Regions from separate parts of the Streptomyces sp. NPDC020801 genome, predicted to be linked through region 2. Evidence: riboswitches for the same ligand, from Rfam matches in the RefSeq annotation. Region 2 holds a riboswitch; the other holds the start of a gene.
What was found. A riboswitch is a leader RNA that binds a small molecule or an ion and turns the genes downstream of it on or off. The one in region 2 is predicted to bind glycine.

Region 1 (8,661 bases), on a different contig from region 2:
CCGCCGTCTCCACGTCGACCGTGCGGGGCGAGTCGCCCTCCAGGCCGAGCAGCACCGCCTTCGGGGTGCCGTGGCCGTGGCCGGTCGCGCCGAGCGAGCCGTACAACTCCGCGCGCACCGACGCGGTCCGCTCCAGCAGGCCCTCGTTGCGCAGCCGGCGGGCGAACAGGCCGGCCGCCCGCATCGGGCCGACCGTGTGGGAGCTGGACGGGCCGATGCCGATCGAGAACAGGTCGAAGACCGAGATGGCCACGGTGACTCCTCAATGCAGCGGTGCTGCGGGGTGGTACGGCGGTGGTGCGGGGGCGCCGGGGTGGCGGCGGGGCGGGCACCGCGCACGGAGTGTGGTCCTCGGGCCGTGCGCGGTGCCTTGAGCGGTGACTTACTTGTTCAGACCCGGGTACAGCGGGTGCCTGTCGGCCAGGGCCGTCACCCGGGCCTTCAGCGCGTCGGCGTCGTGGGACGGCTTCAGCGCCTCGGCGATGACGTCCGCGACCTCGGCGAAGTCCTCGGCGGTGAAGCCGCGGGTCGCCAGGGCCGGGGTGCCGATCCTGAGGCCCGAGGTGACCATCGGCGGGCGAGGGTCGTTCGGGATGGCGTTGCGGTTGACCGTGATACCGACCTCGTGGAGGCGGTCCTCGGCCTGCCGGCCGTCCAGCTCCGAGTCGCGCAGGTCGACCAGGACCAGGTGCACGTCCGTGCCGCCGGACAGCACGTCCACACCGACCGCCCGGACGTCGTCCCGCACCAGGCGCTCGGCCAGGATGCGGGCGCCCTCCAGGGTACGCCGCTGGCGCTCCTTGAAGTCCTCGCTCGCCGCGACCTTGAAGGCCACTGCCTTGGCGGCGATCACATGCTCCAGCGGACCGCCCTGCTGACCGGGGAAGACCGCGGAGTTGATCTTCTTCGCCAGCTCGGCCGTGGACAGGATCACACCGCCGCGCGGGCCGCCCAGCGTCTTGTGCGTCGTGGTGGTGACCACGTGGGCGTGCGGCACCGGGTTCGGGTGCAGACCCGCCGCGACCAGGCCCGCGAAGTGCGCCATGTCGACCATCAGGTACGCGCCGACCTCGTCGGCGATCCGGCGGAACGCGGCGAAGTCCAGCTGCCGCGGATACGCCGACCAGCCGGCCACGATCAGCTTCGGCCTGGACTCCTTCGCCAGCTTCTCCACCTCGGCCATGTCGACCAGGCCGTCCTCGCCCACGTGGTAGGCGACGACGTCGTAGAGCTTGCCGGAGAAGTTGATCTTCATGCCATGGGTCAGGTGGCCGCCGTGCGCGAGGTTCAGACCCATGATCGTGTCGCCGGGCTTGAGCAGCGCGAACATCGCGGCGGCGTTCGCCTGGGCGCCGGAGTGCGGCTGTACGTTGGCGTGCTCGGCGCCGAACAGCTCCTTGATGCGGTCGATGGCGATCTGCTCGACCACGTCGACGTGCTCACAGCCGCCGTAGTAGCGGCGGCCCGGGTAGCCCTCGGCGTACTTGTTGGTGAGGACCGAGCCCTGCGCCTCCATGACCGCGACGGGGGCGAAGTTCTCCGAGGCGATCATCTCGAGCGTGGACTGCTGGCGGTGCAGCTCGGCGTCGACCGCGGCGGCCACGTCCGGATCGAGCTCGTGCAGGGGCGTGTTGAGAACGGTCATCTGCTCAGTCATGTGCTTCCGTCCGCCCTCAGCCGGTGGTCTCGGCGGCGTACTCCTCGGCGGAGAGCAGGTCGGCCGGCTCCTCCGAGACGCGCACCTTGAACAGCCAGCCACCCTCGAAGGGCGCGGAGTTCACCAGCGACGGGTCGTTCACCACGTCCTCGTTGATCTCGGTGACCTCACCGCTGACCGGGGAGTACAGGTCGGACACCGACTTGGTCGACTCCAGCTCACCGCAGGTCTCGCCCGCGCTCACCGTGTCGCCGACCTCCGGGAGCTGGGCGTAGACGACATCGCCGAGCGCGTTGGCCGCGAACTCCGTGATGCCGACCGTCGCGACGCCGTCCTCGGCGGGCGACAGCCACTCGTGCTCCTTGCTGTAGCGCAGCTGCTGGGGGTTGTTCATGTCCTGAATTCTCCTGTACGCGGGGAGTGCTGGTGGATGAGGGACTGCGAAAGGGACGTGCGTGACCAAGGGGGAAGGTACGGGTGTACGCGGTTTACGGGAGGTACGGGCTGTACTGCTCCACGTCACGCCCGGCCGGCTACGACGGTGTCACTTCTGCCGCTTGTAGAAGGGCAGCGCCACGACCTCGTACGGCTCGTGGCTGCCCCGGATGTCCACGCCGACACCTGGCGCGCCCGGCGCGGCGTGCGCGGCGTCGACGTACGCCATGGCGATCGGCTTGCCCAGGGTGGGGGAGGGGGCGCCGGAGGTGACCTCGCCGATCACCTGGCCGGCGGCGACGACCGGGTATCCCGCGCGGGGCACCCGGCGCCCCTCGGCGACCAGGCCGACGAGCACGCGCGGCGGCTGCGAGGCGGCGCGCTCGGCGGCGGCCTGCAGGGCCTCGCGGCCGACGAAGTCGCCCTCCTTCTCGAACTTGACCACCCGGCCGAGACCCGCGTCGAAGGGGGTCAGCCCGGTCGTCAGCTCGTGCCCGTACAGCGGCATGCCCGCCTCCAGGCGCAGCGTGTCGCGGCAGGACAGCCCGCACGGGACGAGTCCGGCGCCCGCGCCGGCGTCGGTCAGAGCCTGCCACAGCTTCTCGGCGTCGGCCGGGGCGACGAACAGCTCGAAGCCGTCCTCGCCGGTGTATCCGGTGCGCGCGATCAGGGCGGGGACGCCGGCGACCGTGCCGGGCAGACCCGCGTAGTACTTCAGTCCGTCCAGGTCGGCGTCGGTGAGCGACTTCAGGATCCCGGGGGACTCGGGGCCCTGCACGGCGATCAGGGCGTAGTCGTCCCGGTCGTCGCGGACCTCGGCGTCGAAGCCGGCCGCCCGCCCGGTGAGCGCGTCGAGCACGACCTGGGCGTTGGAGGCGTTGGCGACGACCATGTACTCGGTCTCGGCCAGCCGGTAGACGATCAGGTCGTCCAGGATGCCGCCGTCCTCCCGGCAGATCATGGTGTAGCGGGCGCGGCCGACACCCACGGAGGCGATGTTGCCGACCAGGGCGTAGTCGAGCAGCGCGGCGGCCTGCGGGCCGGTGACGGTGATCTCGCCCATGTGGGACAGGTCGAAGAGACCGGCCCTCGTGCGCACGGCGAGGTGCTCGTCGCGTTCGGAGCCGTAGCGCAGCGGCATGTCCCAGCCGGCGAAGTCGGTCATCGTCGCCCCGAGCGAGCGGTGCAGCGCGTCGAGCGCGGTATGACGGAGCTGATGGGACGGCTGATGGGATTCGGTACTGCTCATCGGTCGGTCTCCAAGGCATGACGGCGAGGACGGATCTCGTGTCCTCCCCATCTGTCATCGGAACCTGAGAGGTTCGCCATGACCGCCGTAGGACGGACGATCACGGTTTGCACCTTGGGTGGAGCCACTGCGGCAGCGGCCCGCTTTTCAGATGTGCCTCGCCCGCGCGGTAACGGGGCCTGAGAGATTCAAGGGAGGGACTTGCTCCTTCGGCGTCCCAGCGAGACGGCTGGCTGGGAACTCTCCCGCGCGGATTCAAGCGGCCGGTATGCAGTTGGCGCGGACATCATTGCACGCCCGGCGCGCTTGTGGCAGAGCGGCACTTGTAACCGGCCTGTGGCCGTACGCGCACGAAACGGCTGTACACCTCGCATTACCTTCTCTTTACACTCGACGGGGAGGTGAACTGTCACCACCCCAGGGGAGGACGATGACGGTGAACAGGACCCCGGCGTACGCGACGAGTCAGGCCCTCGCACTGCCCGAGCGGGTCCTCGCCCTGCCCCGGCGGCCCGGCGTCCCGGCGGGGACGCCGCGGAGCGGCGAGCGGGCGGGGACGCCCGGGCCGGTGGTCCGCGATCTGCGCGGGCGGCCGGCCGGCCGCGGCCCGCGCGCGCTGCTCTTCGGCCCGCGCGACGTCGTCGTGGTCACGGGCCTGCCCGGCAGCGGCAAGTCGACGCTGATGCGGCGGGCGGTGCCCGGCACCCGGATCGACTCCCAGGACACCCGCGATCGATGGGACGCCCGACTGGCGCCGTACCTCCCCTACACGGCCTACCGCCCCCTGGTCCGCCTCGCCCACTACGCGGGTCTGCGGCGCGCCCTGCGTACCGGCGAGGGCGTCGTGGTCCACGACTGCGGCACCCAGGCCTGGGTCCGGGCCTGGCTGGCCCGCGCCGCCCACCGCCGCGGCGGCACGCTGCATCTGCTTCTGCTGGACGTCACCCCCGACACCGCCCTGTCCGGCCAGCGCGAGCGCGGCCGCGGCGTCTCCCGCTACGCCTTCCTCCGCCACCGCCGAGCCGCCACCCGCCTGCTGAACGCAGCGGAGCGAGGCGGCTTCCCGCCGGGCTGCGCCTCGGCGACCCTGCTGGACCGGACCGCGGCGACCGGCCTCCGGCGCATCGGCTTCACGAGGTGAGGGACAGGGACAGGGACAGGGATAGGGATAGGGACGGTGATAGGGATAGGGACAGGTATAGGGATGAGGACGGATTGCGCGGGTGCGGCTTTGCGCGCGGGCGGGCGTGCGTGGTCCTGGGGGAGGGGCCGTGGGCACGCGGCCCGGACCCGTCGGAAGGCACACGCCGGCGGTCAAGCGGTCAAGCGGTCAAGTCGGCGGTCAGGCGGTCAGGCGGTCAGGCGGTCATGCGCTCATGCGCGAGGGGGCACGGGCGAGGTCCCGCAGCGGGTGCGGAGGGGTGGTCCCGCACGGCACGCGTGCGTACGGTCCCGTCAGGTGTGCCGGTGTCGCGTGGCCCCGGAGGGTCTGCGTGTACGGCTCCGCACAGGGCGCGGCGCGCGGGCGTGGCGGGCGGGCCTGGCGTGGCTCCGCGCGGGGTGTGCGGGGACCGTCCCGCTCCGGATGCGGTCACGGCTCCGTACCAGGGAGCGCGCGCCACGGGCGTCCGCGTCCGCACCCGATAGCCTTTCGGTCACAGCAGTGGTTCTCAGCAGGCGGTAGGCAGATGGACTTCCCGGCGGACTTCTCCGCGGACTTCCCGGCACAGGCGCACCCCCACCCGCACGGCGGATGGCCCGGCAACGAGCTGGAGGAGGTCCTGTCGGCATCCCTCGGCATCCCGTCGGCCGGCGCCCGGATCGTCGAGGTGCTCGCCCGCAGCTTCCTCTGGGTGCCGCTGCCCAATGGACGTGGCCCGCAGGGCGGTCCGCTGGACCTGCCCACGCTGGAGATCGACGGCCAGGCGTATGTGCCGGTGTTCAGCTCCGAGGAGCAGTTCCGCCAGGTCGCCGGCTCCCACATGCCGTACACCATCGCCCCCGCCGTGGAGTTCGCCCGCGGGCTCCCGCCGCAGGCCGGTATCGCGATCAACCCGGACGGCGTCGTCGGCCTCCCGCTGCCGCCGCCGGCCGTGGCCGAACTGTGCCGGGCGGGCCGCACCCCGCTGGACGGCCCCGCGGGCGGCGGCCGCGTCCGTCTCTTCGAACCCGACTGGCAGGACGACCCGGTGGACTTCCTCGCCGCCGCCTCCGCGGAGTTCGCGGGGACGGGTGTGGTCCTGGCGGCCCGCCGCTGTCTGGCCGCCATCGAGACGGCCGACCCGGTGATGTTCATAGGTGTCGAGCTGTCCCAGTGGGAGGGCGACCTGAGGGCCCGCCCCCTGGACGCCCTGGGCCGCGCCCTGACGCGGGTCCCGGTCAAGTGGCCGGTCAACCTGGTCCTGCTGGACGTGGCCCAGGACCCGGTGGCCGACTGGATGCGGGACCAGGTCCGGCCGTTCTACCGGCACGGCCACTGACGGCACCGCGAGGGGGCGGGGCCGTGCCGGTATGCGGCTGCGCCGAAGTGTGGCGGTATCGGCCAGGACGATCCGGGGTCGCCGGCGGACGGCGCGTCCCGGGCTCCCGGGCGGCGGCTTAAGCTAGTCGCACGGCTCGGTCGGAACGTTGGTTGTATGGAGGGGCGGTACAAGTGAGCGCCAGCGGCACCGCGGCCGGGCAGGTCGAGCAGATGCTGCGCCAGGTGACGCCCGGGCGTTACGACGCCTACGAGGCGCTGTTGCGCGCCCTCGCGGCCCCGTCCGCCGGTCAGGTCTGGATGCTGCTGTGGCACGGCCAGGCCGGCTCGCCGGACGCCCAGTACGGCCACATGGAGGTCGACGGCCACGGCTACGCCCCCTGCGTCACCTCGGCCCAGGAGCTCTCGGCGAGTGGCTGGAACCGGTCGTACGAGGTGGTGGACGGCCTCGACGTGGCCCGCACCCTCTACCCCGATCACTACGGCCTGTGGCTGAACCCGCACGCGCCGGGTGGCGGCGTCGGCATCCCCTGGCTGGATCTGCGCCGCATGGCCACCGGCCTGGACCGCCAGCCGGCCGGCCCGCTCCGGCTGTCCGAACCGGCCATCGAGATCCCGCACTTCTACGCCCTGCTCACGCAGAACGCCCACCGCACGCCGGCGGTCCGCGCCCTGCGCCGCGCCTGGGTGCAGCCCGCGCTCGGAGCGCCGTATCTCGCGATCGGCCTGGATGTGTACGAGACCTCGCCGCCGGCCGTCGACTCGGTGCGGGCGATGATGCAGCAGTCCATCGGCGCGGTCCCGGACGGTTTGCCGGTGTCCACCGTGGCGATGTCCGACGAGTACGACCCGGTCGCGATGTGGCTGCGCGCCAACTCCCGCCCGTTCTACGACCGTGAGGCCCACGTCGCCCCGGCCCAGTCACCGGCGACGGGGTACGGCTACCCGCCGGCCCGGGGCGGTTACTGACGGGGGCGTGGCCGGGGCCGCTCGCCACGCTCTTCACGCCCCGCCACATGTTTTACGTGCCCGACGCATTTCTGCGCGCGTAGACATCGCCGATTGGTACCGAACCGCCCAGAATTGCCGTTCTGTCCCAACTGCCCCGTGTCCGAGGGCCGCTACCCGCTGTTCGGATAACGGAATCCCCCGTAATGCATCACGGTTGCGCATACATTCTCCATCAGCTCTGGCGAGTGATCGTGAGCGCGTTGAAGACTCGCCTCTCAGACGCGAGGCCACCGATCCTGTGATCGAACCAATCGAAGGATCCGCTGGACAGTCGAGCCGCAACCATCCGCGGCCGCCGCCGCGCAGCAGGTAAGCGAACCAAAGCCGCCCACAGCGGCGGGCAAAGGCCGGTCACCACCGGCGAGAGGGGTCAGGTCACTGTGACCGCACCGATCGAGACCACCGGGGCGGAAGCCGGAGCGCAGCCTGAGGCCGTGCTCGCCGGGGCCAAGAAGAGCCAGATCGAAGGGCGTTCACTCACACAAATCGCCTGGACCCGGTTCCAGCGGGACAAGGTGGCGGTGGCGGGTGGCGTCGTGGTCATCCTGCTGGTTCTCATGGCGGTCCTCGCCAAGCCGCTCGAGTGGATCTTCGGGCTCGACCCCGACAAGTTCCACCAGGACCTCATCGACCCCGCCCTGCTGGCCCCCAAGGGCGGCTGGGGCGGCATGAGCTGGTCCCACCCGCTGGGTGTCGAGCCGCAGTACGGGCGTGACATGCTCGCCCGCATCATCGACGGCTCCTGGGTCTCGCTCCTGGTCGCCGGCGGCGCCACCCTGCTGTCGGTGGTGATCGGCACGGTCCTGGGCGTCGTCGCCGGTTACTACGGCGGCTGGGTGGACAGCATCATCAGCAAGCTGATGGACACCTTCCTGGCCTTCCCGCTGCTGCTGTTCGCCATCGCCATCTCGGCTTCGGTTCAGGACGGCTTCTTCGGACTCGAGGGGCTGCCGCTGCGCATCTGCGTGCTGATCTTCGTGATCGGCTTCTTCAGCTGGCCCTACATCGGCCGCATCGTGCGGGCCCAGACGATGAGCCTGCGCAAGCGGGAGTTCATCGAGGCCGCGCAGAGCCTCGGGGCCCGGGGTCCGTACGTCCTGTTCCGTGAACTGCTCCCCAACCTCGTCGCGCCGATCCTCGTCTACTCGACGCTGATCATCCCGACGAACATTCTCTTCGAGGCCGCGCTGAGCTTCCTCGGAGTCGGCATTGCTCCGCCGCAGGCCTCCTGGGGCGGAATGCTCAGCAACGCCGTGGATCTCTACACCGCAGATCCGCAGTACATGTTCGTGCCCGGACTGGCGATCTTCATCACCGTCCTGGCATTCAACCTGCTGGGTGACGGGCTGCGTGACGCGCTCGACCCTCGCAGCAAGTGATCCATCAATAGAGGGGGCTTTCCTCACGTGAAGACGAGAAGGGTTACCGCGGCCGTGGCATCGGTCATGGTGCTCTCGCTGGGCGCCGCCGCGTGCGGCGGCGGGGGCGGCAGCGACAAGGGCAGCGGTGGTAGCGGTAAGAAGGACGCGGCGCTGGACTCCATCGTCAACGCGTCGAGCAAGAAGGGGGGTAACGTCACGCTGGAGGACTCCGACGTGCCGGACTCCCTGGACCCGGGCAACACGTACTACGGCTTCGTGCAGAACTTCTCGCGGCTGTACGCACGTACGCTCGTCACGTTCAAGCCGGCGGCGGGCAAGGACGGCCTCACGGTCGTTCCCGACCTCGCCGAGTCCCTGGGCAAGCCCAGCGACGGCGCCAAGACGTGGACGTACCACCTGCGCTCGGGCCTGAAGTTCCAGGACGGCACGCCGATCACGTCCAAGGACG
Region 2 (8,661 bases):
GGCTGGCCGCCTCCAAGATGCTCGCGAAGATCGCCTCGGAGCAGGCCAAGCCGGACGGGCTGGTGCTCATCGAGCCGGGCACCGAGCGGGCCATGCTCGGGCCCATGCCGGTGCGGACCCTGCCGGGCGTGGGACCCGCGACGGGCGACCATCTGCGGCGGGCCGGGATCCACACCGTCGACGAGCTCGCCGAGGCGGGCGAGGACGAGCTGGTACGGCTGCTGGGCAAGGCACATGGGCACGCGCTGTACGCCATGGCACTCGCGCACGACGAGCGGCCCGTCGTCGCCGAGCGCGAGACCAAGTCGGTGTCCGTCGAGGACACCTACGACGTGGACATCCACGACCGCCTCCGGGTGGGCCTGGAGGTGCAACGGCTCGCCGACCGGTGCGTACGGCGGCTGCGGGGGGCAGGGTTGTCCGGGCGGACCATCGTGCTGAAGGTGCGGCGGTACGACTTCTCCACCCTTACCCGGTCCGAGACCTTGCGCGGGCCGACCGACGACCCGGCGGTGGTGCGCGAGGCGGCGGCGCGGCTGCTGGACTCCGTGGACACGACGGGCGGTGTGCGGCTGCTCGGCGTGGGCGTGACCGGGCTCGCCGACTACACCCAGGAGGACCTGTTCGCCCAGGCGGCGGGCGGCCGGGTGGAGGGCCCTGCCGAAGAACAGGCGGACGAATCTGCCGAGGAGCAGCCGGCGCCCGCCGAACGGCGCTGGCCCGCCGGCCACGACGTACGGCACACCGAGTACGGGCACGGCTGGGTACAGGGCAGCGGCCTGGGCCGGGTCACCGTCCGCTTCGAAACCCCCGGCTCCGGGCCGGGCCGGGTACGGACGTTCCGCGTGACCGATCCGGCGCTGGAGCCGGTGGACCCGCTGCCCCTGGTCACCCGAAGACCGGCCGAACCAGCCGCCATGCCGGCGGCGGAGCCCGACGCGGACACCGGGGCGGGCGGGGGCGAGTCTCCGGCCGAGGCCCGTTCCTGATCCTTTTCAGGCCTCCTCCGGGCCCGAGCCCGAGCCCGCGAGTTTGCCGAAGTCGTGGTCCGGGAGCGTGGGGGGAGGGGCCACGTCGAGGCCGTAGTGGTGGTAGAGCTGCAGTTCCTGTTCCGGGGACAGATGACGGCCGACGCCGAAGTCGGGGGCGTCCTTGATCAGGGCCCGGTCGAAGGGGACGCGCAGGGCGCCCTCCACCAGTTCGCTGGGCTCCAGGGGCACGAAGGCGTCCCGGGAGAACAGGCCGGTGCGTATGGCCGCCCACTCGGGCACACCGGTCGCGTCGTCGAGGTAGACCTCGTCCACCGTGCCGATCTTGTGGCCATTGCGGTCGAACGCCTTGCGGCCGATCAGATTGCGCGGATCGATCTCGGTGTGCACGGTCCCTCCACTTGGTCGCGACTCCTCCGTAAGCACTACAAAAGAGCACATTCGGCCGGGCGGCCACTCGAAGACCCGTGCGCCCGGCCCGCTGGTACGCTGGCAGCGGCTGCTGACCCCGTGCGGGAGAGTCCTCCAGCATCATCGGAGGCGCCGAAGGAGCAAATCCTCCCCGGAATCTCTCAGGCCCACGTACCGCACGGACGAGGTCACTCTGGAAAGCAGGGCGGGTGTCGACGGCTTCCGCTCTCACCGACGGTGAAAGCCGGGAGCCCTCGGGCAGCCCGGTGAAGCTCTCAGGTTGAGATGACAGAGGGGGAGGCCGTCGGGACACCCGCGCCGTGGTGTCCCTCGAAGGTCGCGTCAGACCAGGAGGCCTCCGCAATGACCACCCAGCGCATTCCGCTCTCCGAACTCGAACAGGGCATCCCCTTCGAGCAGCGCCACATCGGCCCCGACCACGAGGCCCGGGCCAAGATGCTCGCGCAGGTCGGCTACGGCTCGCTCGACGAGCTCACCGCCGCCGCGGTGCCGGATGTGATCAAGAACGCCGATGCGCTCGACCTGCCGGGCGCCCGCACCGAGGCCGAGGTGCTGGCCGAGCTGCGCTCCCTCGCCGACCGCAACCAGGTCCTCGCCTCGATGATCGGTCTCGGCTACTACGGGACGTTCACGCCGCCCGTCGTCCTGCGCAACGTCATGGAGAACCCGGCCTGGTACACGGCCTACACGCCGTACCAGCCGGAGATCTCGCAGGGCCGGCTCGAGGCGCTGCTGAACTTCCAGACCATGGTCGCCGACCTCACCGGCCTGCCGACCTCGGGCGCCTCCCTCCTCGACGAGGGCACGGCCGCCGCCGAGGCGATGGCCCTGTCCCGGCGCATGGGCAAGAACAAGAACGGCCTCTTCCTGGTCGACGCGGACGCGCTGCCGCAGACCATCGCCGTGATCGAGACCCGCGCCGAGCCGACCGGCGTCGAGGTCGTCGTCGCCGACCTCGGCGCGGGCATCCCGGCCGACATCGCCGGGCGCGAGATCAACGGCGTGCTCCTGCAGTACCCGGGCGCCTCCGGTGCCGTACGCGACCTCAAGCCCGTCATCGACCAGGCGCACGAGCTGGGCGCCCTGGTCACCGTCTCCGCCGACCTGCTGGCCCTCACCCTGCTGAAGTCGCCCGGCGAGCTCGGCGCGGACATCGCGGTCGGCACCACCCAGCGCTTCGGGGTCCCGATGGGCTTCGGCGGCCCGCACGCCGGCTACATGGCGGTACACGAGAAGTTCGCCCGCAGCCTGCCCGGCCGTCTGGTCGGCGTCTCCGTCGACGCCGACGGCAACAGGGCATACCGCCTCGCCCTGCAGACCCGCGAGCAGCACATCCGCCGCGAGAAGGCCACCAGCAACATCTGCACCGCCCAGGTGCTGCTCGCCGTCATGGCCGGCATGTACGCCGTCTACCACGGCCCCGAGGGCCTGAAAGCCATCGCGCAGCGCACCCACCGTTACGCCACGATCCTCGCCGAGGGCCTCAAGGCCGGCGGTGTCGAGGTGGTCCACGGTGCCTACTTCGACACCCTGACCGCCAAGGCCGAGGGCCGGGCCGCCCAGATCGCCGCCGCCGCCCGCGCGGCCGGCGTCAACCTGCACCTGGTCGACGCCGACCACGTCTCGATCGCCTGCGACGAGACCACCGCGCGGGCCCAGCTCCGTGCCGTGTGGTCCGCCTTCGGCGTCGCGGGTGACATCGACGCGGTGGACGCCGCCGCCGATGAGGTGCTGCCCGAGGGACTGCTGCGCACCGACACCTACCTCACTCACCCGGTCTTCCACCAGCACCGCTCCGAGACGGCGATGCTGCGCTACCTGCGCAGGCTGGCCGACCGTGACTACGCGCTCGACCGCGGCATGATCCCGCTGGGCTCCTGCACCATGAAGCTCAACGCGACCACCGAGATGGAGCCGGTGACCTGGCCGGAGTTCGGCCAGCTGCACCCCTTCGCGCCCGCCGAGCAGGCGCAGGGCTACCTCACCCTGATCCGTGAGCTGGAGGAGCGGCTCGCCGAGGTCACCGGCTACGACAAGGTCTCCCTGCAGCCGAACGCCGGATCGCAGGGCGAGCTGGCCGGTCTGCTCGCCGTGCGCGGCTACCACCGCGCCAACGGCGACGACCAGCGCACCGTCTGCCTCATCCCGTCCTCCGCGCACGGCACCAACGCCGCCAGCGCCGCGATGGCCGGCATGAAGGTCGTCGTCGTCAGGACCGCCGAGGACGGCGAGATCGACGTCGAGGACCTGCGGGCGAAGATCGAGCGGTACCGCGACGAGCTGGCCGTGCTGATGATCACCTACCCGTCCACGCACGGCGTCTTCGAGGAGCACGTCGCCGGCATCTGCGCCCAGGTCCACGAGGCCGGCGGCCAGGTGTACGTCGACGGCGCCAACCTCAACGCCCTGGTCGGCCTCGCCAAGCCGGGCCACTTCGGCGGCGACGTCTCCCACCTGAACCTGCACAAGACGTTCTGCATCCCGCACGGCGGCGGCGGTCCCGGCGTCGGTCCCGTGGGCGTAAGGTCGCACCTGGCGCCGTACCTGCCGAACCACCCCATGCAGCCCGCGGCCGGTCCGGAGACCGGTGTCGGCCCGATCTCGGCGGCGCCCTGGGGCTCGGCGGGCATCCTGCCGATCTCGTGGGCGTACGTCCGGCTCATGGGCGGCGAGGGCCTCAAGCGCGCCACGCAGGTGGCCGTGCTGTCCGCCAACTACATCGCCAAGCGCCTCGAGCCGCACTACCCGGTGCTCTACACCGGCCCCGGCGGCCTGGTCGCGCACGAGTGCATCATCGACCTGCGGCCGCTGACCAAGGCGACCGGCGTGACCGTGGACGACGTGGCCAAGCGGCTGATCGACTACGGCTTCCACGCGCCGACGATGTCCTTCCCGGTGGCCGGCACGCTGATGATCGAGCCGACCGAGTCCGAGGACCTGGCCGAGCTGGACCGGTTCTGCGAGGCGATGATCGCCATCCGCGCCGAGATCGAGAAGGTGGGCTCGGGCCAGTGGCCGGCCGAGGACAACCCGCTGCGGAACGCGCCGCACACCGCGGCCACGCTCGGCGGCGAGTGGGACCACGCCTACAGCCGCGAGGACGCCGTCTTCCCCGCCGGGGTCTCGGCCGCCGACAAGTACTGGCCGCCGGTGCGCCGTATCGACCAGGCCTTCGGCGACCGGAACCTGGTCTGCTCCTGCCCGCCGCTGGAAGCGTACGAGGACTGAGCGAGCGGCTCACGGGCCCCCGTCCGACCCGGGCGGGGGCCCGTGCCGTCTCACGCGGTGGCCAGGGAGACCTCGGTCGACTTGATCAGGGCGGTGACCCGCATGCCCGCCGACAGGCCCAGATCGGTGGCGGACTCCCTGGTGATCACGGCGGTGAGCTCGCCGCCTTCCACACCGATCTTGACCGAGGCCATGGCGCCGCCGGCGGAGATGCCGGCGACCGTGCCGGGCAGCCGGTTGCGGATGGAGAGGCCGTCGACCTCTCCCGTGGCCAGGGCGACCTCCGTCGCCTTGACCAGGGCGCGCACGGGGGTGCCCTCGTCGAGGGCCAGGTCCTCGGCGGCCTCCCGGGTGATCGCGGCGGTGAGCCGGCCGCCCATGTCCAGACTCACCTGGACGATGGCCATGGCCTCGCCGGAGGTGACTGCGGTGATCGTGCCGGGCAGCTGGTTGCGGATGCTCAGGCTCATGGGCGTGCCTCGCGGAGGTGGGGAGCGTGATGAATGATCACCCACCGTAGGGGGAACGGCGCCTCAAGCCGGGTAGGCGTGCGTCTGCGTCGCTTTGACCGTCGCCCAGACCGGCGCGCCCGGGTGGAGGCCGAGTTCGGCGGCGGCGACTGTGGTCAGGTCGGCCGCCAGGGCGAGTTCGCCGGTCAGGTCCGCGCGGATCTGGTCGCCGTGGGTCTCCATACCGGCGACCTCGCAGCGCCACAGATTGCGTGCGCTCAAGCCGGAGGGGCGCTCCCGGTACAGGGTGACCGCGCCCGGCGGGAACGCCACGAAGACACCTCCGGTCAGGTCCTCGGTGGTGGTGATGGCGGGACCGGCCGCCAGCTGGACGGTGTGGCCGTCGGCCTGCCCCCGGTAGAGGTTCAGGCCCACCAGCTGGGCGATGTAGTCCGTCCGTGGATGCCGGGCGATGGCGGACGGGGTGCCCTCCTGGACGACGCGGCCGTGCTCGACGACGACCAGCCGGTCGGCCAGCACCATCGCGTCCAGCGGATCGTGCGTGACCAGGACGGCGACCGCCTCGAACTCGGCGAGATGCCGCCGGAGCCGGGCGCGCACCTCCAGACGGGTACGGGCGTCCAGCGCGGCGAGCGGCTCGTCGAGGAGCAGCAGCCGGGGGCAGGTGGCCAGGGCGCGGGCGAGGGCCACCCGCTGGGCCTGGCCGCCGGAGAGCCGGCGCGGTTTCGCGCCGGCCTGGTCGGCCAGGCCCATACGGGCGAGCCACTCGGCGGCCTGCGTCCGGGCCTCGGCCTTGCTCGCGCCCTGACAGCGCGGTCCGAACGCCACGTTGTCCAGGGCGGACAGATGCGGGAAGAGCAGATAGTCCTGGAAGACGACGCCCACCGGGCGTGCCTCCGGCGGCGTACGGTCCAGCGCGACGCCGTCCAGGCGCAGATGGCCGTCGGTGAGCGGGATCAGACCGGCGAGTGCGCGCAGGGCCGTGGTCTTGCCGGCGCCGTTCGGCCCGAGGAGCGCCACGACGTCGCCGGGGGCCGCGCCGAGTGCGATGTCGAGGCGGAAGACGCCGCGGTCGACGACGAGGCGGGCGTCCAGGCCCTCGCCGGGCCTGCCGTCGGCACGGATGCCGGTCTTGGTCTCGTCGATGTCGGTCATGAGGCGATCGTCCACGGTGTTCGGCGGTTCACGGGCAGCATCCCGGCCCGGTTCACGAAGCGGCCCTCAGCCAACGGTCCCGCAGGCCCGCGAGCACCGCGATCGACACCGCCAGCAGCACCAGGCTCAGGGCGATCGCCGCGGCCGGGTCGTTCTGCAGGGCCAGGTACACGGCCAGGGGCATGGTCTGGGTACGGCCGGGGAAGTTGCCCGCGAACGTGATCGTCGCGCCGAACTCGCCGAGCGCCCGCGCCCAGGCCAGCACGGCCCCAGCCGCGATGCCGGGTGCGATCAGCGGCAGGGTGACCCAGCGGAACGCGGTGAAACGGGAGGCGCCCAGAGTGGTGGCCGCCTCCTCGTAGCGCGGGTCGGCGGCCCGCAGCGTGCCCTCGACGCTGATGACGAGGAACGGCATCGCCACGAACGCCTCCGCGACCACCACCCCGGCGGTGGTGAACGGCAGCGTGATGCCGAACCAGGCGTCCAGCCACTGCCCCACGACACCGTTGCGCCCCAGCGCCAGCAGCAGTGCCACACCGCCGACCACGGGCGGCAGGACGAGCGGCAGCGTCACCAGGGCCCGTACGAAGCCGCGCCCGGGGAAGTCGGTGCGGGCCAGCAGCCAGGCCAGCGGGACCCCGAGCACCAGGCTCACGGCGGTGGCGGCGGTGGCGGTGATCAGGGACAGCTGGAGCGCCTGCCACACCGCCGGGCTGGTGAGCTGGTCCGGCAGGCTGCGCCAGGGGGCCCGGATCAGCAGGGCCAGCAGCGGCAGCAGCAGGAAGATCAGGCCCACGAGTGCCGGCACCAGCAACGGCAGCGGGACGCGCCGGAAGACGCGCCCGCGCCGCGACTCGCCCTGCGGGGTCACGGCGCCGGCCTCGTCCACCTGGGTCACGGCTTGAGGAACCCTGCTCGGGTCAGGACCTTCTGGCCCTCGGCGGACGTCACCAGCTCGATGAACGCCTTGGCCGTCGCGGCGTTGGGCGCGTCCTTGAGCAGCGTGATCGGGTAGTCGTTGACGGCCTTGGCCGACTCGGGAAACTCCACGCCCTCCACCTTGTCACCCGCGGCTTTCACATCGGTCTTGTAGACGACGGCCGCGTCCGCCTCCTTCAGCTCCACCTTCGTCAGGGCGCTCTTGACGTCCTGCTCGTAGGAGACGGGGGTGAGCTTGAGATCACTGGCGGCGAGCGCCTTCTGGGCGGCCGCGCCGCACGGCACCGTCTTGTCGCACAGCACGACCTTCAGGCCGGTCCTGGTGAGGTCCTTCAGCGAGGTGACCTTGTCCGGGTTGCCCGGCAGGGTCGCGATCTCCAGCTGGTTGCGGACGAAGGTGACCGGGGTGCCGGCCGCGTCCTGCTTGGCGGTCACGATCTTCATCGTCTTGGCGCTGGCGGCGGCGAAGACGTCGGCGGGGGCGCCCGCGGTGATGCTGGCCGCGAGGGTGTCGCTGCCGCCGAAGTTGAAGGTGACCTTGGTGCCGGGGTGCTGCTGCTCGAACTCCTTGCCCAGGGCCGTGAAGCCCTCCTTCAGCGAGGCGGCGGCGAAGACGGTCACCGCGCCGGACAGCTTCGGTGACGAGGACGCCGAAGCACCCGCCCCGGACGCCGAGCCGCCGGTGGAGCCGGAGGAAGAAGCAGAGGAGGAGCAGGCGCTGAGGGCCAGCAGCGCCGCGGCTCCGGCACCGGCCACCTGCAGCGTCCGGGTCCGATGCGCAGGACGGGTCATCACGGATCTACTCCTCTGGTTCCGCACGGGAAGGCAGTCGCGCCTTCCACGGCCATGCAGCGGCCGTGTGGTGATGATACTGCCGCAAGTGCGAGGTGCAGATCACCTGTGCCATCGCATCAGCTGGCCTTCTGTGATGTCGGGCTTGCATGTGCGTTTCTACGGTGCCGTCTTTCGCCTGCAGCCGGTCGTGCCGCAGGACCGCTGCGGCGCCGGGCACGTCAGGGGCACCCGGGCGACGCGGATGGACGGCGGCTACGGCTCGGGCGCCGGGCGTGACGGCGTTCCGCGCCGGCCTGAGCGGCCCGGCGGGGTGTGACGTCTTCGGCGGGGAGGGGTGGGCGTTCGGCGGGGAGCGTCGCCTCGTGTGACTATGCCCGGTCGATGTGGACGTTCGTCGACTTCACGCGGGCGGTGGCCTCCATGCCGACCTCCAGGCCCAGCTCCTCCACTGCCTCCCGGGTCAGCAGCGAGACCAGTCTGTGCGGGCCGGCCTGGATCTCGACCTGGGCTGCGACGTCGCCGAGCTTGACCGCGGTCACGATCCCGGGGAAGGCGTTGCGGACCGATGTGTACGAGGGGGTCTCCTCGCCGCCCCCGGTCCTGGCGAGCTCGGCCGAGAACGCGGCCAGGTCACGGCCGTCGATGAGCCGGCG

Region 1: linked by a shared signal. The riboswitch ahead of gcvT (glycine cleavage system aminomethyltransferase GcvT) and the one ahead of gcvP (aminomethyl-transferring glycine dehydrogenase) in region 2 are both predicted to bind glycine.

What each region holds. Positions count from the first base shown of each region.
Region 1 is NZ_JBIRST010000012.1:236,242-244,902, reverse strand. Features, by position in the region: gene ACH4UM_RS25300 (L-serine ammonia-lyase) at 1-253, opposite strand, end outside; gene glyA (serine hydroxymethyltransferase) at 383-1,645, opposite strand; gene gcvH (glycine cleavage system protein GcvH) at 1,674-2,051, opposite strand; gene gcvT (glycine cleavage system aminomethyltransferase GcvT) at 2,202-3,341, opposite strand; glycine riboswitch at 3,499-3,599, opposite strand; gene ACH4UM_RS25280 (AAA family ATPase) at 3,772-4,482, shown strand; gene ACH4UM_RS25275 (enhanced serine sensitivity protein SseB) at 5,030-5,821, shown strand; gene ACH4UM_RS25270 (enhanced serine sensitivity protein SseB C-terminal domain-containing protein) at 5,995-6,789, shown strand; gene ACH4UM_RS25265 (ABC transporter permease) at 7,212-8,210, shown strand; gene ACH4UM_RS25260 (ABC transporter substrate-binding protein) at 8,277-8,661, shown strand, end outside.
Region 2 is NZ_JBIRST010000015.1:198,880-207,540, reverse strand. Features, by position in the region: gene ACH4UM_RS28320 (DNA polymerase IV) at 1-989, shown strand, start outside; gene ACH4UM_RS28315 (PRC-barrel domain-containing protein) at 996-1,379, opposite strand; glycine riboswitch at 1,493-1,587, shown strand; gene gcvP (aminomethyl-transferring glycine dehydrogenase) at 1,764-4,649, shown strand; gene ACH4UM_RS28305 (molybdopterin-binding protein) at 4,700-5,119, opposite strand; gene ACH4UM_RS28300 (ABC transporter ATP-binding protein) at 5,183-6,274, opposite strand; gene modB (molybdate ABC transporter permease subunit) at 6,327-7,172, opposite strand; gene modA (molybdate ABC transporter substrate-binding protein) at 7,169-8,005, opposite strand; gene ACH4UM_RS28285 (molybdopterin-binding protein) at 8,377-8,661, opposite strand, start outside.